DNA from 2 places in the Thermomonospora cellulosilytica genome. Region 2 is predicted to be linked to the other one. Evidence: predicted binding sites of a transcription regulator. Region 2 holds the regulator's gene; the other holds the start of a gene.

What was found. Region 2 encodes HrcA, which represses chaperone genes, less so after heat shock. Its sites were predicted from a motif close to TTGGCACTCTCNNNNNGAGAGTGCCAA; they were not measured.
Positions count from the first base shown of each region.
Region 1: a site for HrcA is predicted at 7,350-7,376, ahead of groES (co-chaperone GroES). Genes of this name have one in related genera too.

Region 1 is NZ_JACJII010000001.1:121,441-130,504, forward strand. It holds gene HNR21_RS00555 (GuaB3 family IMP dehydrogenase-related protein) at 1-1,033, opposite strand, end outside; gene guaB (IMP dehydrogenase) at 1,120-2,625, opposite strand; gene HNR21_RS00565 (DUF5319 domain-containing protein) at 2,871-3,260, shown strand; gene HNR21_RS00570 (hypothetical protein) at 3,352-4,182, opposite strand; gene HNR21_RS00575 (sigma-70 family RNA polymerase sigma factor) at 4,179-4,781, opposite strand; gene groL (chaperonin GroEL) at 5,203-6,828, opposite strand; gene groES (co-chaperone GroES) at 6,921-7,229, opposite strand; gene HNR21_RS00590 (class I SAM-dependent methyltransferase) at 7,446-8,669, shown strand; gene HNR21_RS00595 (hypothetical protein) at 9,009-9,064, shown strand, end outside.
Region 2 is NZ_JACJII010000001.1:6,124,870-6,133,933, forward strand. It holds gene HNR21_RS28890 (16S rRNA (uracil(1498)-N(3))-methyltransferase) at 1-178, opposite strand, end outside; gene dnaJ (molecular chaperone DnaJ) at 330-1,466, opposite strand; gene hrcA (heat-inducible transcriptional repressor HrcA) at 1,467-2,480, opposite strand; gene HNR21_RS28905 (DUF3097 domain-containing protein) at 2,660-3,493, shown strand; gene hemW (radical SAM family heme chaperone HemW) at 3,558-4,766, opposite strand; gene HNR21_RS28915 (antitoxin YezG family protein) at 4,802-5,257, opposite strand; gene HNR21_RS28920 (hypothetical protein) at 5,481-6,311, shown strand; gene HNR21_RS28925 (DUF4870 domain-containing protein) at 6,414-6,899, shown strand; gene HNR21_RS28930 (Uma2 family endonuclease) at 6,910-7,641, opposite strand; gene HNR21_RS28935 (hypothetical protein) at 7,709-9,064, opposite strand, start outside.

The sequences.
Region 1 (9,064 bases), 6.0 Mb from region 2:
GCGCCCCGATCAGGTTCATCGACCCGTCGGCCACGTGCGAGGGCCCGTACAGGATCTGCTCCAGGCTGCCGATCGTGCCGACCTCCAGCCGGGTGCCGCGCGGCACCTCGCCGTGATGGGCCTCACTGCCCCAGTGGAAGCCCCGGCCCGGCGCCTCGGTGGCGCGGGCGAACGGCGAGCCGACCATCACCGCGTCGCTGCCGCAGGCGAACGCCTTGGCGATGTCGCCGCTGTTGGTCATCCCGCCGTCGGCGATCACGTGCACGTACCGGCCGCCGGACTCGTCGAGGTAGTCGCGGCGCGCGGCGGCCACGTCGGCGACCGCGGTGGCCATCGGCACCGCCACGCCCAGCACCGTCCGGGTGGTGTGCCCCGACCCGCCGCCGAAGCCCACCAGCACGCCCGCCGCCCCGGTCCGCATCAGGTGCAGCGCCGCCGGGTACGTCGAGCAGCCGCCCACGATCACCGGGACGTCCAGGTCGTAGATGAACTGCTTGAGGTTCAGCGGCTCGGCCCGGCCGGAGACGTGCTCGGCCGACACCGTGGTGCCGCGGATCACGAACAGGTCCACCCCGGCGTCGATCACCGCCTTGTGGAACTGCACGGTGCGCTGCGGGGACAGCCGCGCCGCCACGGTCACCCCGGCGCTGCGGACCTCCTCGATCCGGCGGCCGATCAGGTCCTCCTTGATCGGCTCGGAGTAGACCTCCTGCAGCCGCCGGGTCGCCTGGGCGTCGTCCAGCGAGGCGATCTCGGCCATCAGCGGCTCGGGGTTCTCGTACCGGGTCCACAGACCCTCCAGGTCGAGCACCGCCAGGCCGCCCAGCCGGCCGATGGCGATCGCGGTGGCCGGGCTGACCACGCTGTCCATGGGCGCCACCACCAACGGCATCTCGAACCGGTAGGCGTCGATCTGCCAGGCGACGCTGACCTCCTCCGGATCCCGGGTGCGGCGCGACGGCACGATGCCGATCTCGTCGAACGCGTACGCCCGACGCCCGCTCTTGCCCCGACCAATCTCAACTTCCGGCATCAGTGTCTCCCTGCGCTCCCGCGCGTCCATGGCCGCGCCCCCCGCGCGGCGGTGCAAAGCCGATTCGTACTACAGGCCCGTTCCGGTCAGGAGCGTCGGCCCTGGTAGTTGGGGGCCTCGACGGTCATCTGGACGTCGTGCGGGTGGCTCTCCTTCAGGCCCGCCGTGGTGATCTGCATGAGCTGCCCGGTCTCCTGGAGCTCGCGGATCGTGCGGGTGCCGGCGTACCACATCGACTGGTGCAGGCCGCCGACCAGCTGGTGGGCGACGGCGGCCAGCGGGCCGCGGTAGGGCACCTGGCCCTCGATGCCCTCGGGGATCAGCTTCTCCTCGCTGGTCACGTCGGCCTGCTGGTAGCGGTCCTTGGAGTAGGACCGGCCGCGCTCGCGGTTGCGCATCGCGCCCAGCGACCCCATGCCCCGGTACGACTTGTACTGCTTGCCGTGCACGAAGATCAGCTCGCCGGGGCTCTCCTCCACGCCCGCCAGCAGGCTGCCCAGCATCACGCTGGACGCCCCGGCGGCGATGGCCTTGGCGATGTCGCCGGAGTACTGCAGGCCGCCGTCGCCGATCACCGGGATGCCGGCCGGGCGGGCCGCGCGGGCCGCCTCGTAGATCGCGGTGACCTGGGGGACGCCGACGCCGGCGACGACCCGGGTGGTGCAGATGGAGCCGGGGCCGACCCCGACCTTCACGCCGTCCGCGCCGGCCTCGACCAGCGCCTTGGCGCCGGCGTAGGTGGCCACGTTGCCGCCGATCACGTCGACCCCGCGGGTGTTGGCCTTGATCTTGGCGATGGTGTCCAGCACGCCCTTGGAGTGGCCCTGCGCCACGTCCACGATGATCACGTCGGTGCCGGCCTCGACCAGCGCCTGGGCCCGGGCGATGCCCTCCTCGCCGACCCCGACGGCCGCGCCGACCAGCAGCCGCCCGTCGGCGTCCTTGGTGGCGTCGGGATACTGCTCGCTCTTGGTGAAGTCCTTGACGGTGATCAGCCCGCGCAGCCGGCCGGCGTCGTCGATCAGCGGCAGCTTCTCGATCTTGTTGCGCGCCAGCAGCCGGAACGCGTCCTCCTTGGACACGTCCACCGGCGCGGTCACCAGCGGCATCGGCGTCATGACCTCGCGCACCGGGCGGGACAGGTCGCTCTCGAACCGCATGTCCCGGTTGGTGACGATGCCGACCAGCACCCCGGTCTCGTCGATCACCGGCACCCCGGAGATCCGGAACCGGGCGCACAACTGCTCCACGTCGGCCAGGGTGGCGTCCGGGGTGCAGGTCACCGGCTTGGTGATCATGCCGTTCTCCGAGCGCTTGACCATGTCGGCCTGCTCGGCCTGCTCGGTGATCGACAGGTTGCGGTGCAGGATCCCGATGCCGCCCTGGCGGGCCATCGCGATCGCCATCCGCGCCTCGGTCACGGTGTCCATCGCCGCCGACACCAGCGGGATGCGCAGCGTCACGTTGCGGCTCAGGCGGGTGGTGGTGTCGACCTCGCCGGGCTGCAGGTCCGAGTAGGCCGGCAGCAGCAGGACGTCGTCGAACGTCAGGCCCGGCGGGAGGAACTTGGCGGGTTCCGCAGCGGGGTTCATGGCAGCCTTTCCCGGTCGGTTGGTGGCTCGGCGGTGGCCTGATCCGGCCTGGCCCGGTCACGGCGGAGTGTCATCCATCGTAGGACCTGCCGGTCCGCGGCACGTCGCGAGCGGCGGACCGCTCGCGTGCGGCGCCTGCGAGAAACAACACACGCGCCGTCCGGGAAAGTCCCCGGGGCGCCCGGCCGAACGCCGATGTCCGTCGGTCTTGACCACCGGCTCGCTCTGCGCAGTAGCGTGGAGGAGTGCACGATGATGTCCCGCTCGACCCGTTCGCCGGCGACCCGGACGACCCGGCCGCCGCGCTCGGCGACCCCAGCGAGGAGGCCGCCCCGCTGAGCGTGAGCGAACGCGAGGACGTGCTGGCCGACCTCGCCGACCTCGAGGTCTTCCGTGCACTGCTGGAGCCGCTGGGCGTCCGCGGCCTCACCGTCGACTGCGGCGACTGCGGCAAGCAGCACTACATCGACTGGGACCTGCTCTACGGCAACCTGCGGCACCTGCTGGACGAGGGCCTGCCCCGCGTCCACGAGCCCGCCCTGTCCCCCGACCCCGTCGACTACGTGAGCTGGGAGTACGCCCGCGGCTACGTCGACGGCGTCATCGACAGCGAAGAGGGCCGCGACACCCCCTAGCCGGCGCCGTCGTTCGCCGTCCGTCCGGCGGACGGTCCCGTGACGCACTCCGTTCGCGACGGCGACGCTCCTCAGCGGCGGCCGTACGGGGTCACGGGGAGCCCTCCAGCGGGCCCGTGGGCTGCTCCGACGAGGACGGGGCTTCGATGGGCTCGGCGGGCGGGAGCTCCTGGCCGTCGTCCGTGCCCCGGGAGGGCTCGGGAGTGGGCGTCCCCTCCGAGTCCGGCACCGGGGTCTGCCCGCCCGGCGCGGATCCCGGCCGGTCCACGACGGGGGCCTGGGTGGTGCTCGGCGGCGGATCCTGCGGAGCGGTGTCGCGGCGGCGGAGGCGGGGCTCGAGGGAGTCGGCCTCGGCCGGTTCCCGGACGGCCGTCGGCGGGGTCGGGCCGGGGCGGCGCCAGGGACCGGGCATGGCCTGGCCCCGGTCGGACCGGGCCTCGGGACGATCCCGGCGGTCGGGGCGTTCGTCGGCGCCGGCCGCCGAGCCCGGGCGATGGATGAAACCGCCGGTGGCGGCGGCGACGCCGGTGGTGAGCACGCCGGTGAGGAGCGGGCCGACGATGCCCAGCACCACGATGGTGCGGGGGCCGCGGCGCGGGCCGCCGGGATCGGGGTCCTCGTCGGCGGCGGGCGGCTGCTCGGAGCCGGTGCGGCGGTCCGGCAGCGCGGGGGCGCCGGCGTCCACGTCGGCGACCAGGGCGCGCAGCAGGCGGGCCGCCGGGTCCGCGCCGTCGGGGTCGTCGGCACCGTCCGCCGGGTCGGCGGCGGGCAGCGGGCCCCGGCTGGCCAGCGCCTCCATCAGGTCGTCGCTGCGGCGGATCGCCGCCAGGTTCCAGAACGCGCCGGCCGGCTGCTGCGCCGCCCCGTCACCGCAGGGCGGGCCGCCGGCCGGATCCGGGGCGCCCGGGCTCCGCTCCGTCAAGCGATCGACTCCTCCCTGGCCATCGCGCGCAGCCTGGCCAGAGCGCGGTGCTGCGCGACCCGGACGGCACCCGCGGACATGCCCAGCACATTACCGGTCTCCTCGGCCGACAGTCCCGCCACCACCCGCAGCAGCACCAGCTCGCGCTGGTGCTCGGGCAGGCGGCCGAGCAGGTCGCGGGCGCGTTCGGCCTCGATGCAGCGCACCACCGTCTCCTCCGGGCCGGGCCGGTCGTCCGGCCCGTCCGGCAGGTCCTCGGTGGGCACCGCGGCGCGCACCGCGCTGCGCAGCGCGTCGGCGATCTTGTGCGCGGCGATGCCGAAGACGAACGAGGCGAACGGCCGTCCCATGTCGCGGTACCGGGGCAGCGCCGACAGCACCGCGATGCACACCTCCTGGGCCACGTCGTCGGCGATGTGGTACTGCCCGGAGATGCGGCCGAGCCGGGCCCGGCAATAGCGCACCACCATGGGCCGGACCTGCCCGATCAAAACCTCGATCGCCCCTGGATCCCCCTGCACGGCCGCGGCGGTCAGATCCCCCAGATCGCCCTCGTCCCCGCGTGCCGCCGTGCTCAAGACCCGGGCTTCGCTCGTCATAGGCCGCCCCTTCGAATCGGCAGCGCGTGTGTCGTGGTCCCGGCGAAGCGTCCCTCGGTCACGTAGAGCATGATGCCCAGCGGGAACCGACCTGTCTTCACTCTGCACGGCAACGGAATGGTCACAGTGCGCCGACAGTGTGACCGATATCACCATGTGCGAGGATTCGACCCCGTACGGTGATGCATTGCCATGCGATCGATGTCAGTGGTCGCTTTTGCGCGATTACTCCGAAACGACGGATACGCCCCGGCGCATTCGTGCGATCCGGATTCGGCACCCGGCCCGGAAACGCGAGAGGACCCCCGCCGTGATCGGCGGAGGTCCTCTCGACGGGGTCGGACGATCTCAGCGGAGCCGGGACCGTCCGACCCGTCACTTCGGGCTTGTGGGTCGTCCCAGACCGGCGGGTCCGGCGGGATCAGTGCCCGTGGCCGTGACCGTGGCCGTGACCGCCGGCGGCGGCCTGCTCCTCCTCGGGCTTCTCGACCACCAGGGCCTCGGTGGTCAGCAGCATGCCCGCGATGGAGGCGGCGTTGGTGACGGCGGACCGGGTGACCTTCACCGGGTCGATGACGCCCTGCGCCACCAGGTCGCCGTACTCGCCGGTGGCCGCGTTGTAGCCGTGGCCGGCCGCCAGCTCCTGCACCTTGGCGACCACGACGTAGCCCTCCTGGCCGGCGTTCTCGGCGATCCAGCGGGCCGGCTCGACCAGCGCCCGGCGCAGCGCCTCGGCGCCGGTGGCCTCGTCGCCGGACAGCCCGAGCTCGTCGAAGCCCTCCTTGGCGACGTGCACCAGCGCGCTGCCGCCGCCGGAGACGATGCCCTCCTCGATGGCGGCGCGGGTGGCCGAGATCGCGTCCTCCAGGCGGTGCTTCTTCTCCTTCAGCTCCACCTCGGTGGCCGCGCCGACGCGCAGCACGCAGACGCCGCCGGCCAGCTTGGCCAGCCGCTCCTGCAGCTTCTCGCGGTCCCAGTCGGAGTCGCTCTGCTCGATCTCCACCTTGATCTGGTGGATCCGGGCCTCGATCTCCTTGGGGTCGCCGGCGCCGTCGACGATGGTGGTGGCGTCCTTGGTGACGGTGACCCGGCGGGCCCGGCCCAGGTGCTCCAGCCCGATGGTGTCCAGCTTGAGGCCGAGCGCCTCGCTGACCACCTGGCCGCCGGTCAGGGTGGCCATGTCGCCGAGCATCGCCTTGCGGCGGTCGCCGAAGCCGGGGGCCTTGACCGCGGCGGACAGGAAGGTGCCGCGGATCTTGTTGGCCACCAGCAGCGCCAGCGCCTCGCCCTCGACGTCCTCGGCCACCACCAGCAGCGGCTTCTTGGTCTGGGCGACCTTCTCGGCCAGCGGCAGGAACTCGGTGACGTTGGAGATCTTGCCCTCGTGGATCAGCACGTAGGCGTCCTCGAGGACGGCCTCCATCCGCTCGGGGTCGGTCACCATGTGCGGCGACAGGTACCCCTTGTCGAACTGCAGGCCCTCGGTGAACTCCAGCTCCAGGCCGAAGGTGTGCGCCTCCTCGACGGTGATCACACCGTCCTTGCCCACCTTCTCGAACGCCTCGGCGATCAGCTCGCCGATCTTGGCGTCCTGCGCCGAGATCGTCGCGACGTGCGCGATCTCGCCCTTCTCCTCCACGTCCCGGGCGACCTTCAGCAGCCGCTCGGAGACGTACTGGGCGGCGGTGTCGATGCCGCGCTTGAGGGCCAGCGGGGAGGCGCCGGCGGCCACGTTGCGCAGGCCCTCGCGGACCAGCGCCTGGGCCAGCACGGTGGCGGTGGTGGTGCCGTCGCCGGCGATGTCGTTGGTCTTGGTCGCCACTTCCTTGGCGAGCTGGGCGCCCAGGTTCTCGTACGGGTTCTCCAGCTCGACCTCGCGGGCGATGGTCACGCCGTCGTTGGTGATGGTCGGCGCGCCGAACTTCTTGTCGATGACGACGTTGCGGCCGCGCGGGCCGATGGTCACCTTGACGGCGTCCGCGAGGGCGTTCACGCCGCGCTCGAGCGCGCGCCGGGCGTCCTCGTCGAACTCCAGGATCTTGGCCATGTGGGATCAGCGTCCTCTCATGCGCGCGCCCCGGCCGCCCACAACGGGGACCGGCCGGGGCGGTGCATCACGTGTCGGTACGTGCCGGTCGGTTACTTCTCGACGATCGCGAGCACGTCGCGGGCCGACAGCACCAGGTACTCCTCGTTGTTGTACTTGACCTCGGTGCCGCCGTACTTGCTGTACAGCACGACGTCCCCGACCTTGACGTCCAGCGGGACGCGGTTGCCCTTGTCGTCGACCCGGCCCGGGCCCACCGCCAGGACGGTGCCCTCCTGCGGCTTCTCCTTCGCGGTGTCGGGGATCACCAGGCCCGACGCGGTGGTGGTCTCGGCCTCAAGCGGCTGGACGACGATGCGGTCCTCGAGCGGCTTGAGAGCAACCTTGGTGGCGGTCGTCACGATCTGACCTCCCCTTCGATGGTCCTCGGCCGACCGTTGCGGGCCGGCCGCACATGTGGCAGAAGAGGCGACCCCGGACCGGCCTGTCGTCGCGGGTGCCAGACCGACCTCGTCGCATGATTGGCACTCTCCCATGTCGAGTGCCAATTGGAGATTATGCGGTCGGCCACAGGCCGTCAACATGAGCCGGAGCCGGGCCGCGGCTACGGTCGAGGCGTGGACGAGGCGGGATTCGGGGAGCTGCTGGGGGCCGAGGGACAGGCCGTGCTGGCCGAAGCCGGCCAGGGCGACCGCACGGGACGAGATGTCCTGGCGACCGCCTCCAGGCTGCGCGAACGGCATCCGGCGGGCCTGGTGGCGACGGCGCTGACCCAGGTGCGGCTGCGGGAGCGGGCCCGGGAGAAGTTCGGCGACGACGCCGCGCGGATGTACTTCACCCAGGCGGGACTGGAGCAGGCGACCCGCCGGTGCGTGGCCGAGTACCGGGCGCGGCGGTTCGCCGGGCTGCTGGCCGAGGACGACCGGGTGCTGGAGCCGGGGTGCGGGATCGGCGCGGACCTGATCGCGCGGGCGCGGGCCGGGTGCCGGGGGGACGGGGTGGAGCTGGACCCCCTGACGGCGGCGGTGGCGCGGGCCAACGTCACGGCGCTGGGGCTGGACGAGCTGGCGACGGTGCGGCAGGGCGACGCCGCCGCGACCGATCCGCGCGGGTACGCGGCGGTGTTCGCCGATCCGGGACGGCGCACCGCCCGGGGCCGGGTGTTCGACCCCCGGTCGTACGAGCCTCCGCTGGACGTGGTACTGGATCTGGCCGGGCGCGTTCCGGCGGCGTGCGTCAAGGTGGCGCCGGGCATCCCGCACGAGGCCGTGCCGGAGGGGGCCGAGGCCGAGTGGATCTCGGTGAACGGCGACGTCAAGGAGGCCGCCCTGTGGCTCGGGGACCTGGCCGGGACGGTGCGGCGGCGGGCGACGCTGCTGGACGGGCGGGGCCGGGAGTGGACGCTGACCCCCGACCCGGCGGTGGACAGGGCGCCGGTGCGGGACTGGGGCCGCTACCTGTACGAGCCGGACGGGGCCGTCATCCGGGCTCACCTGGTGGCCGAGGTCGCCGCGGGCGTCGGCGGCGGCCTGGTGGACGAGCACATCGCCTACATCACCGCCGACACACTGACCGGGACGCCGTTCGCGCGGGCGTACGAGATCGACGAGGTGATGCCGTTCTCGGTCAAGCGGCTGCGGGCCGAGCTGCGGCGGCGCGACCCCGGAGCGCTGACGATCAAGAAGCGCGGGTCGGCGGTGGACGTCGAGCGGCTGCGCCGGGACCTGGGTTTCGGCGGGCGGCGGCGCGGCGGCGCGGGCGAGCTGACGCTGGTGCTCACCCGGATCGGCGCCGCGCCGGTCGCCGTGCTGGCCCGGCCCGCCCCCGCGCAATTCCGGTAACCCAAAGAACGGTTCCGCGACGCACCATGGCGGCGTAAACATCGACACGTTTTTCCACCTTCCGGCCGCCGCCGGCAAAAGGCGATGGTAAACAGGTGCGCGACGGCCGGGCCGGCCCCCGTGCCCGGCCGCGCCGCCAACCGAGCGGTTCGGCCGCAAGTCGGCAATATCCCGCGTGCGGGCCGTGCTCCGACGCTCCCGGATGACAGGTGCAATCAGCAGAAGGCGGCACCTTCCCCGGTCCGCACAAAAATGCCGTCGCGCAAGTACTACAGTGAGCGGCCCAGGTTCAATGCCGCGCCCGTTCGTTCGCGCGTTCGGCACACGAAGGAGCATCGGGTGGAAACAAAGACCAACTTCCTGCAGACGGGGGTTCAACCGGTCTCGGACCGGAT
Region 2 (9,064 bases):
TGCCCTCGACCGCGGCGACGACGCCCTCGGCGAGCAGGCCGGCGCCGTCGGTGAGGTCCACCCGCTCACCGGGGCGCAGGCGGCGGACGGTGACCGCGTGCCTGCCCTCCGGGCCGTCCAGGACGACCCGGTCGGCGGTCAGGCGGGCGGCCTCGATCAGGAAGACGGGGGCGCTCACATCCGCCTCCACGCATGCGGACCGCCGCCGGGCGTGCGCAGCCCGTTCACCGCACCGTGGAGAACGGGCCCGGCCGGGCGCGGGCGCGCGCCGTCCCGGCTCACCGGCGGGGACGCCGGGCCGGGACGGCGCCGGAAGCGACGAAGGTCCACTAGTGGCTGTTGAAGACGTCCCGCAGGCGGGAGAAGAAGCCCTGCTGGCCGGGGGCGAACTTGCCGGGCGGGCGTTCCTCGCCGCGCAGCTTGGCCAGCCGGCGCAGCAGCTCCTCCTGCTCCTCGTCCAGCTTGGTGGGCGTCTCGACGTTCACATGGATCATCAGGTCGCCGCGGCCGGACTCGTTGAGGTGCCGCACGCCCCGCCCGTACAGCGGGATCACCTGCCCGGACTGGGTGCCGGGCCGGATGTCGACCTCCTCGGGGCCGTCCAGGGTCTCGATGATCACCTGGGTGCCCAGCGCCGCCGCCGTCATCGGGATCTGCACGGTGCAGTGCAGGTCGTCGCCCTCCCGTTCGAAGATCGGGTGCGGGCGTTCGACGATCTCCAGGAACAGGTCGCCGGCCGGGCCGCCGCCGGGGCCGACCTCGCCCTCGCCGGCCAGCTGGATGTGCGTGCCGCTCTCCACGCCGGCGGGGATCCGCACCTTGATGGTGCGGCGGGTGCGGACCCGGCCGTCGCCGGAGCACTCCGGGCACGGGTGCCGGATCACGCTGCCGTAGCCGCCGCAGTGCGGGCACGGCCGGGCGGTCATCACCTGGCCCAGGAACGACCGGGTGACCTGCTGCACCTCACCGCGGCCGTGGCAGGTCTCGCAGGTCTCCGGGTGGGTGCCGGGCGCGGTGCCGGCGCCGGAGCAGGTGGTGCACACCACGGCGGTGTCGATGGCCAGCTCGCGGGTGGTGCCGAACGCGGTCTCGGCCAGGTCCAGCTCCACCCGCAGCGTGGCGTTGCGGCCGCGCCGGGCACGGCTGCGCGGCCCCCGCGAGGTCGCGGTCCCGAAGAAGGCGTCCATGATGTCGCTGAACGGGAACCCGGCCGCGCCGAAGCCGGCGCCCGCCCCGGCGGCCCCGCCCGGTGCGAACGGGTCCGCGCCCAGGTCGTACATCTCCCGCTTCTTCGGATCGGAGAGCACCTCGTAGGCCTGGGTGATCTCCTTGAAGCGCTCCTGGGTCTCCGGGTCCGGATTGACGTCCGGGTGGAGTTCGCGCGCGAGCCGCCGGTAGGCCTTCTTGATCTCGTCCGGGCTCGCGTCGCGGCGCACCCCCAGGATCGCGTAGTAGTCGCGTGCCACTTACGACCCCGCGAGGATCTGTCCGACGTAACGTGCCACTGCCCGTACCGCTCCCATCGTGCTGGGGTAGTCCATCCGCGTCGGCCCCAGCACGCCCAGCCGGGCCAGTGCCTGGTCGCCGACGCCGTAACCGGCGGCCACCACGGAGGTGGACCGCAGACGCTCGTGTGGATTCTCGGTGCCGATCCGTACCGTCAGACTAGACGAATCGCCGGCCTCCCCGAGCAGGCGCATCAGCACCACCTGCTCCTCCAGGGCCTCCAGCACGTCGCGCAGGCTCTGCGAGAAGTCCACGTGCGCCAGGTTGGCCGCGCCGGCGAAGACGATCTTCTCCTCGTGCTTGTCGACCAGGGTCTCCAGCAGCACCGACAGCACGGTGGCGGCGACCGGCCGGTCGTCGGGCGCGACCTGCTCGGGCAGGTCGGCCACCGCGGTCGGGGCGTCGGCCAGCAGGCAGCCGTCCAGGCAGGCGTTGAGCAGGGCGCGCAGGTGCGCCACCGACTCGTCGGAGACCTCGGCGGGGGTCTCGATCACCCGCTGCTCCACCCGCCCGGTGTTGGTGATCAGCACCAGCAGCAGCCGCTGCTCGGCCACCGGCACCAGTTCCACGTGCCGGACCGAGGAACGCGACAGCGACGGGTACTGCACCACCGCCACCTGGCGGGTCAGCTGCGCCAGCAGCCGCACCGTCCGGCCGACCACGTCGTCGAGGTCGTAGGCGCCGTTCAGGAACGTCTCGATGGCCCGCCGTTCGGCGGCCGACAGGGGCTTGATCGTCGACAACCGGTCCACGAACAGCCGGTACCCCTTGTCCGTGGGGACCCGGCCGGCGCTGGTGTGCGGCTGGGTGATGTAGCCCTGCTCCTCCAGCACGGCCATGTCATTGCGGATGGTCGCCGGCGAGACGCCCAGGCTGTGCCGCTCCACCAACGCCTTCGAGCCCACCGGCTCGTTGGTGGAGACGTAGTCCTCGACGATGGCGCGCAGCACCGCGAGTTTGCGGTCGTCGAGCACGTGGTCACCTCCTTGCGGCCCGCATACTGGCACTCCTTGCCCTCGAGTGCCAAGTCTACGGCGATTCGGCTGCTGCCGGAGGGCCCGGCGCGGTATCCTTCGCCCCCGCCACGCCGCCCCACCGGCGACGACGCGCCGGGTCCGGCCGGACGCCGGGCCGCGTGGTTAGAGTCCGGTCCGTGCGCAGCAAGGATTATGGCGACGACGTGCTGGCCGGGGACTGGCGCAGGCCCCGCAAAGGGCGGATCCCCGAGGTCCCGGCCGAACGCGGCCTGGTGGTGGAGGACCCCGACAGCGGGTTCTGCGGAGCGGTGGTCGGCTGTGACAAGTATGGCGTGACGCTGGAGGACAGGTTCGGCGAACGCCGGGTGTTCCCGCTGGCCAAGGCGGGGTTCCTGCTGGACGGCGAACCGGTGACGCTGGTCCGGCCGCAGCGCGCGCCGCAGAGCGGCCGCCCGGTCCGGTCGGCGTCCGGCTCGATCGCGGTCGGCGGCCTGCGCGCCCGGGTGGCCAGGGAGAGCCGGATCTACGTCGAGGGCCTGCACGACGCGGAGCTGGTGGAGAAGATCTGGGGCCACGACCTGCGCGTCGAGGGCGTGGTGGTGGAGTACCTGGAAGGGGTGGACGACCTCCCGGCGGTGGTGGAGGAGTTCGCCCCCGGACCGGGCCGCAGGCTGGGCGTGCTGGTGGACCACCTGGTCCCCGGGTCCAAGGAGAGCCGCATCGCCGCCCGGGTCACCTCCCCGTACGTGCTGGTGACCGGGCACCCGTTCGTCGACATCTGGCAGGGGGTCAAGCCGTCGGTGCTGGGCTTGGCGGCGTGGCCCGACGTGCCGCGCGGGGTGCCCTGGAAGGAAGGGGTGCTGGAGGCGATCGGCTGGCCCGTGGACGTGGGGGCGGCCTGGCGGCGGATCCACGATTCGGTGCGCAGTTTCCGGGACCTGGAACCGGAACTGCTCGGGCGTGTCGAAGAGATCATCGACTTCGTCACCGCTCCCGAGCCCCCCGCCTGACGCTCGCAAGGCGCACGGGCCGATCGTGAAGTGACGCGCGTCCCGGGCGGCCCGGACCGGCGGGTCAGGTCAGGTCGCGGACGACGGCGTCGGCCAGCAGCCGGCCGCGCAGGGTGAGGACCGCCCGGCCCCGCTCGTAGGCGGCGGGCTCGAGCAGGCCGTCGGCGATGGCCCGCCGTACCGCCGCGTCGTCCAGCAGTTCCAGCGGACAGCCCTCGGCCAGCCGCAGTTCCAGCATGATGCGTTCGATGCGGCGGTCCTCGGCGTCGAGGACCTCGCGGGCGTGCGCGGGACTGCGGCGTTCGGCCAGGCGGGCGGCGTACGCGGCGGGATGCTTGACGTTCCACCAGCGGGTGCCGCCGACGTGGCTGTGCGCGCCCGGGCCCACGCCCCACCAGTCGGCGCCGGTCCAGTACAGCAGGTTGTGGCGGCAGGCGGCCCGCGGGCCGCTCGCCCAGTTGGAGATCTCGTACCAGTGCAGGCCGTGGGCGCCGAGCAGTTCGTCGGCCATCAGGTAGCGGTCGGCCATCGCGTCGTCGTCCGGGGTGGCCAGCTCCCCGCGCCGCACCCGGGCGGCCAGCCGGGTGCCCTCCTCCACGATGAGCGCGTACGCGGACACGTGGTCGGGACCGGCGTCCAGCGCGGCCTCCAGCGAGGCCCGCCAGTCGTCGTCGCTCTCCCCCGGCGTTCCGTAGATCAGGTCCAGGTTGACGTGCTCGAACCCGGCCTGCCGCGCCCACCGCACGACCTGGGGGACGCGCCCGGGGGTGTGCACGCGGTCCAGCACCGCCAGCACGTGCTCGCGGGCGCTCTGCATCCCGTACGAGATGCGGGTGAACCCGGCGGCGCGCAGCTTGCCCAGGTAGCCCTCGTCGACGGTCTCGGGGTTGGCCTCCGTGGTGACCTCGGCGTCGGCGGCCAGGCCGAACTCGGCGTCGATCGCGCCCAGGATCCGCCCCAGGTCGTCGGGCGGCAGCAGGGTGGGCGTCCCCCCGCCGAAGAACACCGTCCGCACCGGCAGCTCGGCGTCGCCCAGCACCCGCCGGGCCAGCCGGACCTCGGCGATGGCGGTGTCGGCGTAGGACTCGCGGCCGGCGCCCGGCCCCAGCTCGGTGGCCGTGTAGGTGTTGAAGTCGCAGTAGCCGCAGCGGGTCACGCAGAACGGCACGTGCACGTAGAACGCGAACGGGCGCTCGCCCAGCCCGTCCAGGGCGCTTGCGGGCAGCGCGCCGTCGGCGGGCACGGGGTCGCCATCGGGCAGGATCGCGGGCACCCGTCCAGTCTGCCCGCTGCGCGGGAGTGCCCCGGTCAGCCGGTCCCGCCGGCCGCCTCGCGGAGCTTGGCGCGCAGCCAGTCGGGGGTGTGCTCGCGGGAACGGGGGAAGCGGTCCAGGTCCAGGGCGTACGCGGACGCGGTCAGCCGGGGCCGGAAGTCGGGCTCGCTGTCGTAGTCGAACTCCACGCTGTAGCGCCCCGACCGTTCGATGTCGAGCCGGGCGGTGAACCAGGCGCCCTTGTCCCGGCGGTAGGTGTCGGCGCGCAGCTCGTCCATGTACTTGACGGCGCGGCCCGGCGGTACGAGCGGGCGGACGGTGCCGTCCATGCAGACCGCCTCCAGGCAGGCGCTGTCGATCCCGACCGTGGCGTAGAAGGCGAAGCTCAGCCGCCGCCATCCCGGGGGCGCGACGGCGGACAGCGCCCGCACCGCGCTCTCCACGGTCCGCCGCTCCTTGGGCGAGCGCAAGACCTGGTCAGGCTGGGTCACTGGAACCTCCTGGGCGGCGAGCTTGGGTCCGACGCTATCGCCCCTTACCGCCGCGTTGTGGGAGCCGCACTCGATGATCCCGGACGGGGCTCCCGCGCTCCCCCGGCCCTGCGGTGTGTGCGTACCTTTTGTGAACTGTAGGGCGCTCGGCGAGGACCGGTCTGCGTAGAGTGCCGGTCGGCGCGATGAAGGCGGGGGCGACATGTGGAGTGGGGACGCGCGCGTGCCCGTGCGGGTCGTGCTGCAGGGCGACGACGAGGGCTGGCGGTGCGTCGTCGTCAGCGGCGACGGGGTCGAGGAGCGCATCCCGCTGGGCGGCGGCGGGGTGCACTGGCAGTCGGGGGGACGCCGGGACGGCGAGCCCGCCTGGTGGCGGCGGAGGCTGGGCGAGATCGCCGAGTCGCTGCGCGAGCGCGTCGGGATGCTGCTGACCGACCGGTGCTTCGAGACGTTCGGCGGGGAGGCCGACATCGTCTGGCTGGAGGTCGACGGGCCGACCTGCTGGGAGGGGCTGGTGACCCTGCGGGAGCCGGACCCGGCGCGGTTCCCCGGCCGGGTGGCCCCGTTCGTGGTCACGCTGGTCCCCGGGCGCGGGGCGCTGCTGCCCCGGGCGTCCCTGCTGTTCGACACGGTCGCGGCGGACGCCTGGAGCACCCTGGAGGCGGTGGCGCGGTCCTGCGGCACTCCCCCGCCGCAGGACCGGTTCCTGTGCGGGTGGACCGGTCATCGTTCGGTGCGGGTGGGGCGGGGCCGGCTGGCGGTCTCCACCGAACGGCATCCGGACGGCAGCGAGCGGATCGGCGAGGTGTTCGCCGAACGCCCGCCCGGGTGGGGCGGCAACCCGCCGCTGCGGCTGCGGCTGGACGGCATCGACCTGCTGGACGAACCGGCCGGGGACGTGGTGGAACTGCTGCGCGGCCTCGGCCACGAGGTGGTCGCGCTGCCCGGCCGCCGGCGGGTCCCCGGGCTCGGGCTGGTGCTGCACGAACGCCGCCCGCGGGACGCGGCGGACGGGCGGTTCGCCGGGGCGTCGCTGACCCCGCCGGCGGGCTGACTTTTCCGCACGAAGTGGCCGGATCGGTGAACCGCGTAGCCGTCCGGACACTCATAGACTGCGACAGAACTTCCTTTGTGGACCCTGTGAGAGGAGTCCGCCATGGCCTACGGCCCTCCCCCGCCGGCTCCGGGTCCCGGCCCACAGCCGGGCTACGGGCAGCAGGCGCCGTGGCAGCAGCCACCGCCCCCCGGCCCGTACGCGCCGCCGCCCGTTCCCGGGCCCGTGGGCGGACCGGCGCCGCGGGCGCCGCTCGGCCCGCCCACGCCCGACGAGCAGAACTGGGCGCTGATGGCCTACCTGGCGCAGTTCCTGACCTCGGCCGTCGCCCCGCTGCTGATCCTGCTGCTGAAGGGCCGGTCGCCGTACGTGCGCAGGCACGCCCGGCAGGCCCTGAACATCGCGATCGGCGCCCTGGCGGTGTGGATCGTGGGGATCCTGCTCATCCAGGCGGCGGACGTCCTGGCGTTCATCCCGCTGGCCTACACCGGCGTGGTCATGTTCTTCCTGGTCCGCGCGTCGATCGCGGTGAACCGCGGGCAGGACGTCACGGTGCCCGCGTTCGTGGCCTGGCCGCTGCTGAAGTAGGCCCGCCCGATCAGGCGGCGGGCTCGGGGCCGGGCAGGATCGTGATGGTGCCGGGCCGGCCGGCGGGCTGGTCCAGGCGCACCACCCGGCCGGGATAGGTGCGTTCGGCGATCGCCACGTCCCGTTCGTCCCACTCCCCGTAGAAGATCGGGCAGCCGTCCTCCAGTTCCACCTTCTCCGCGCCGGTCGGCCAGCGATGCCCGAACGCGTCGACGAGGATCGGCTCCTCGCACGACGGCAGGTCGGGTCCGGTGTGCTCCATGCTGTTCCCCCTCCAGTGCCCCGCCCAGCGGGACGACTCGTCGAAGATCGCCTCGTGCGCCAGCTCGATCGGCAGCGGCGCGGTCACCTCGTGGCGCCCGCCCGGTCCGATCCGGACGCGTTCGGCGTAGACGCCGTCGAGGAGTTCGTGGACGCGCACCGTGGGCTCGTCCCCGCCCGGGTCGACCACCCAGTAGTGCGGGACCCCGAACCGCTGGTAGGCGTCCTTCTTGGCGCCCAGGTCACGGGCCCGCGAGGCGGGGGAGGCCACCTCCACCGCCAGCAGTGGCGGCCCCTGCACGCACCAGCGCTCGCCGTCGCACTGCTCGCCGCGGCAGACCGCCAGGTCGGCGCGCAGCCAGGTGTCGTCGGCCAGCCTGACGCCGCAGCCGGTCAGCGACCGGATCCCGGCGGTCTCGGCGACGGCCACGGGGACGACGAGGTTGGAGACGAGGATCTGATGCAGAAGTGAATGACCCACGACGCACAGTGTCGTGCCCACAACGGCGCGTAGGCGGAGATTTACCGATCCTTGGCACGGAGCGGGCTCACTCCCCGCCGGAACGGCGGCGCAGCTCGTCGGCGAACCTCCCGAGGCAGTCGGCGAGCCGCCGGTCGGTCATCTCCCGCACCGGGCCGCCGCAGTCGTCCTCCTGCTCCTTGTTCCCCGGCGGAACCGGTTGCGGCGCGTTCCCGCCGGGGGTGACGGTGCGCGGAGTGACCCGGCCGCTGGCGCTCAGGTCGATGTAGAACGCGGTCTGGCCGTTCTGCACCCCGTACACCCGCCAGGACTCGCCGCCCAGCGGGGTGAACTCCTGCAGCTCGCCGCCGGAGTTGACGAAGTTGGGGTACGGGCTGGACGGGCCGGAGATGTGCGCCACGGCCCGGGCCCTGAGCCTGGCGACGTCCGTCACCATCGGGTCGCCGTCCGCCAGCACGTGCACGTCGTAGCGGTTCAGCCGGCCGGCGGCGGTCTGGTCGGCGGGGGCGACGCCGTAGGCCACCAGCGCCTCGGACTCGCTGTCGCGCGGGGTCAGCGGCGTGACGTAGTACAGGCGCCGGTCCGGCCCGCGCAGCAGGTACTCGCCGGAGTTCTCCTCCTGGGCGTCGTCGTCGCTGGGCTCGAAACCGAACGACGAGCGCTGACGGTGCTCCCGGCCCGCGGACCACTGGGTGGCGTCGCGCTGCGCCCGGACCAGGGAGATGGGATAGACGGGGCCGGGCAGCTCCCCGGGCCTGACCTGGGCCCGGTGGGAGGTGACCGGGCTGCCGGTGGGCGAGCCGCGCAGGACCAGCACTCCCCCGGCGGTGTGGACGGTGCGGGAGCCGTGGCCGATCTGCCGCTTCACCGGGATGACGATGACGGGGCGGCCGTCGTCGCAGTACCCCCAGATGTCGGTGTCGTCGTACACGAGCCGCCGGTGGCGTTCGGCCAGCAGGTTGCGCAGGTTGTTCTTGCGCCCGCCGCCGAACGCGCGGTTCATCCGGTACGTCCCCTCGAAGCGGCACACGCGGGCGGTGTTGGTGGTGCCGTCCCACTCGGCCACCCCGTACATGGGCTGCCGGATCTCGGACCCGTCGAGGACGGCCGACCAGCGGCCGGTGTCGGGCTGCGCGCCCCACAGGTAGGTGAGGGTCTCCTCCATGATGTCGACCCGCTGGACGGTCGAGGCGGCGTTGTTCATGGCCGTGCGCGCCGCCGCCAGCGACGACGTACGGGCCTCCCAGCGGACGTTCCGGATCGAGGTGCCCTGGACGACGCACGAGCGGACGTCGTGGGCGCCGACGCGGTCGCAGGCGCGGCCGTCGCCGGACCGCGCGCCGTCCAGCACGTCCGTCATCGAGCCCGGCGGGCGGTTGAGGTCGGGCACGTGGAACACGGTCTGCGAGCTGTAGTAGCGGCC